Regions from separate parts of the Dokdonella aquatica genome, predicted to be linked through region 1. Evidence: riboswitches for the same ligand, from Rfam matches in the RefSeq annotation. Region 1 holds a riboswitch; the other holds the start of a gene.
What was found. Region 1 has a riboswitch for cobalamin ahead of ACQQ2N_RS07405 (ribonucleoside-diphosphate reductase subunit alpha). Riboswitches for the same ligand answer to the same signal wherever they lie in the genome.

Region 1 (2,195 bases):
GCCAAGGCCGCCGCGCAGAAGGCCGCGCTCGCCGCCGGCACGCTGGCGTTGCCGCCGGGGCCGCTGGGCTGGCTCACGATCGTGCCCGAGCTGCTCGCGATCTGGCGCATCCAGGCGCAGATGGTCGCCGACATCGCCGGCGTCTACGGCGTCAGCGCACGCCTCACGCGCGAGCAGATGCTGTACTGCCTGTTCCGCCACGCCGCCGCGCAGGCGGTACGCGATCTCGTGATCCGCGTCGGTGGGCGGCTCATCGCGCAGGACGTGCCGCTGCGCGTGTTCGAGCGTGTCGCCCACGCGATCGGCATGCGTGTCACGCGCCGTCTCGTCGGCGGCGGCCTCTCGCGCTGGCTGCCCGTGGTCGGCGCGGTCGGCGTGGGCGCCTATGCCTGGTACGACACGCGTCAGGTCGCGCGCACCGCGGTCAGCCTGTTCGCGATGGGGCGTCGTTCCGATGTCGACGCGATGCTCGACGCGCTCGATGCCGTGGCGCCGCCGCTGCCGCCGACGCACGCGTCCGAGGCGGCCGTCGACGCGTCACCCGAGCCGCCGAAGCCACGTCGCACGCGTCGATCCTGAACGCGCCACGCGAAACGGCGACGCGATCGCGTTCCCGAAAAATCAAGCCCAAAAACCCAAAATATCCGGTTGACGTGCCGGGGTGGACACAATAGCTTGTGTCCGGTCGGTCCACGCCGCCGACACGCCGAACGCGTGGCGCAGCGTGGTTAAAAGGGAATCCGGTGCAATTCCGGAGCTGCCCCGCAGCGGTAAGTGGAAACGAGTCCTGCACACGCACTGGGGCATGCCCTGGGAAGCGCAGGACGAGGTGTGGCCGGCGACGGCCACGTGTCCACGAGCCCGAAGACCTGCCGGCACGTCGTACCCGAGGCACCGTCTCACGATCCGAGATCGAGGAGGCGGACAGTCGGGGTCCGGCGCAGGTGGCCGCTTCCGCGGGGAAGCGCGTCGCAGGACGGAGCCCCGTGCGGGCCGCCGTCCCGTGGCGCGTTCCGTGGTCGCGGTGCCGAAACCTTCCTGCGCTCGGGAGCAGGTCTTCGGTCCGGCACGGAGGAACGCCATGCACCCCCTCGATTCGCGTGCACCGCACGCCATCGATTCCGATTCCACGCCAAGTGATGCACTGCCGATGAAACCCGCCACCGCTGTCGCGCCCGCGACGGCCAGCAAACCCGTCCCCGCCGCGCCTGCCGGCAGCGGCTTCGCGCTCACGCCGCCGCACAGCCCGGCGCAGATGCGCGTGACCAAGCGCAACGGCTCGAGCGAGTCGGTCGACCTCAACAAGATCGTGCGCGCGGTGACGCGCAGCGCCGAAGGCCTGCACGCGGTCGATCCGATGCGCGTCGCCCTCAAGACGATCGGCGGCATCTACGACGGCGCGACCACGCGCGAGCTCGACGAGCTCTCGATCCGCACCTCGGCCGCGCTGACCGCCGAGGAGCCCGAGTACGGTTTCCTCGCCGCGCGCCTGCTGTCCTCGTACGTCGACAAGGAAGTGGCCAACCAGGAGATCCAGTCGTTCTCGCAGTCGGTCGCGCGCGGTGCCGAGGTCGGCATCGTCAACGAGCGCCTGCGCGAGTTCGTCGCGCTCAACGCGCGCAAGCTCAACGACGCGATCGATCCGCTGGCCACGCGCCGCTTCGAGTACTTCGGCCTGCGCACCGTCTACGACCGTTACCTGCTGCGCCACCCCGAGCTGCGCAAGGTCATCGAGACGCCGCAGTACTTCTTCATGCGCATCGCCTGCGCGCTCGGCGGCGGTTCGCTCGCCGAGACGCTCGAGCTGTACCGCCTGCTGTCGTCGCTCGAGTACATCGCGAGCTCGCCGACCCTGTTCAACGCGGGCACCGCGCACGAGCAGCTGTCGTCGTGCTTCCTGCTCGATTCGCCCGAGGATTCGCTCGAGAGCATCTACGACAAGTACGCCGACGTCGCCAAGCTCAGCAAGTTCGCCGGCGGCATCGGCCTGTCGTACTCGCGCGTGCGTTCGCGCGGCTCGCTGATCCGCGGCACCAACGGCCACTCGAACGGCCTCGTGCCGTGGCTCAAGACGCTCGATGCATCCGTCGCCGCCGTGAACCAGGGCGGCAAGCGCAAGGGCGCGGCCTGCGTCTACCTCGAGACCTGGCACGCCGACATCGAGGAGTTCCTCGAGCTGCGCGACAACACCGGCG
Region 2 (2,195 bases), 420 kb from region 1:
CACGTCACTCGCATCGGCCGACCTGCCGTTCGAGTACATGATGAATGCGCTGCGCCTCGTCGACGGCGTGCCGCGCGCGGACTTCGCCGCGCGCACGGGCCTCGACGACACCGCCCTCGCCGACGCGCTCGGCGAGGCGACGGCACGCGGCTGGATCTCACGCGACGAGGCCGTGCTGCGCACGACGGACGAGGGCCAGCGCCTGCTCAACGACGTGATCGGCCTGTTCCTGCCGGAGCGCGAGCATGCTTGAGTTCGTCGTCGTGCATTGCCCGTATTGCGGCGAAGGCTTCGAGACCAGCGTGGATTGCTCGGCCGGCTCGCAGGCCTACGTCGAGGACTGCGCGATCTGCTGTCGCCCGATCGAGGTGCACGTGCAGGTCGGCGAGGACGAGGAGCTCGTCGGCGTGTCGACGCGCCGCGACAGCGACTGACGGCCTGCGGCGCGATGACGCGCCTCCGATCCCCCTTCGCTTGCGGGCACCCCGGGCGGCACCTACACTCCGCGCCGCCGCAGGTGCCCTGCCGTCCATGACGTCGGGGTGAAACGGGAAGCCGGTGCGAAGACTGCTTCGGGCGACGATCGCCCGCACCTTCCATTCCGGCGCTGCCCCCGCAACGGTAGGCAAGCCAAGCCTGGTCGAAACGCCACTGTGCCGAGCACGGGAAGGCGACCGGGTCGATGCCGCAAGGCATCGCTTGCAAGCCCGGAGACCGGCCCGTGGCGGACGTCGACGACGTCCACAGTTCCAGGCGTCGCGGCGGGCGACGGACCGGATGGCACGAAGCCCGGCTTCGTCCGCCCGTTCCTCCGTGCGCGCCTGGTGTCGCGGGTGCGCGTACCGGAGAAACCCCATGTTCCGTCCTTCCCTGCTTTCCGTTTCGATCCTCGCCGCGTTCGCGGCGCCCGCCTCGGCTTTCGAGGCCACCGAGCAGCCCGAAGTGGTCGTGACCGCTTCGGGCGTGTCGCAGACCGTCGACACCGTGCTCGCCGACGTCAGCATCATCACGCGCCAGGACATCGACGCCAGCGTCGCGCGCGACACCAGCGATCTGCTGCGCCTGCAGGCCGGTGTGGACATCGCGCGCACGGGCGGCCCGGGCAGCCAGACCTCGGTGTTCCTGCGCGGCACCAACAGCAACCACGTGCTCGTGCTCGTCGACGGCGTGCGCGCCGCCGCACTCGGCACCGGCGCCTTCACGTGGGAAGCGCTTCCGCTCGACACGATCGAGCGCATCGAGATCGTGCGCGGCCCACGCGCGAGCTACTGGGGCTCCGACGCGATCGGCGGCGTGATCCAGATCTTCACGCGCAAGCTCGACGGCGCGCGCGTGAGCCTCGGCTACGGCAGCGACAACGACCGCAAGGCGACCGCCGGCTACGGCGCGCGCGGCGACGCCGGCGGTTTCGCCGTGCAGTTCGGCTGGCGCGCGACCGACGGTTTCCCGAGCCAGAACGAGAACGGCTTCGGCTACGAGCCCAGGGACCACGGTTTCGAGAACCACTACGCGACGGTTGGCGGCGATGCGCGCCTCGGCACGCAGACGCTGTCGGGCTCGATCACGCGCAGCGAAGGCGACGTCGAGTTCGCCGGCGGCGACTCGAGCTTCACGCAGCAGGTGATCAGCGGCGTGCTCGAGGGCGCGCTCGGCGCACAGTGGCAGCACCGCCTGCAGCTCGGCAACACGCGCGAGGACTACGAGACGCCGGCCTATTTCTCGCTTTACCGCAGCCGCCGCGACAGCATCGGCTGGCGCCACGACGTCGCGATCGCCGGGAACCAGCGCATCGTCGCCGGCATCGACCACGTGCGCGAGGAAGGCGACAACCGCGGCAGCTACGTCGAGAAGCGCGACAACACCGGCCTGCACCTCGGCTGGATCGGCAGCTTCGGCGCGATCGACACCGACCTTTCGGTGCGCCACGACGACAACAGCGAGTTCGGCAACGCGACGACGGGATCGGGGGCGCTCGGCTGGCGTTTCGGCGACGCCGCCCGTGCCTACGCGAGCTACGGCCAGGGCTTCCGTGCGCCGACGCTCAACGAGCAGTTCTCGCCGGGCTTCGGTGGCTTCTATGCCGGCAATCCCGAGCTCGATCCCGAGAAGTCGCGCAATGCCGAGATCGGCGTCGAGTTCACGCCCGCCGAGGGACAGCGCTTCAAGGTCAACGTGTTCTCGAACCGCGTGCGCAA

Region 2: another riboswitch for cobalamin. It lies ahead of ACQQ2N_RS09090 (TonB-dependent receptor domain-containing protein); the one in region 1 lies ahead of ACQQ2N_RS07405 (ribonucleoside-diphosphate reductase subunit alpha).

The regions. Positions count from the first base shown of each region.
Region 1 is NZ_CP197094.1:1,639,377-1,641,571, forward strand. Features, by position in the region: gene ACQQ2N_RS07400 (hypothetical protein) at 1-579, shown strand, start outside; cobalamin riboswitch at 670-891, shown strand; gene ACQQ2N_RS07405 (ribonucleoside-diphosphate reductase subunit alpha) at 1,151-2,195, shown strand, end outside.
Region 2 is NZ_CP197094.1:2,063,747-2,065,941, reverse strand. Features, by position in the region: gene hemW (radical SAM family heme chaperone HemW) at 1-253, shown strand, start outside; gene ACQQ2N_RS09095 (CPXCG motif-containing cysteine-rich protein) at 246-434, shown strand; cobalamin riboswitch at 499-737, shown strand; gene ACQQ2N_RS09090 (TonB-dependent receptor domain-containing protein) at 856-2,195, shown strand, end outside.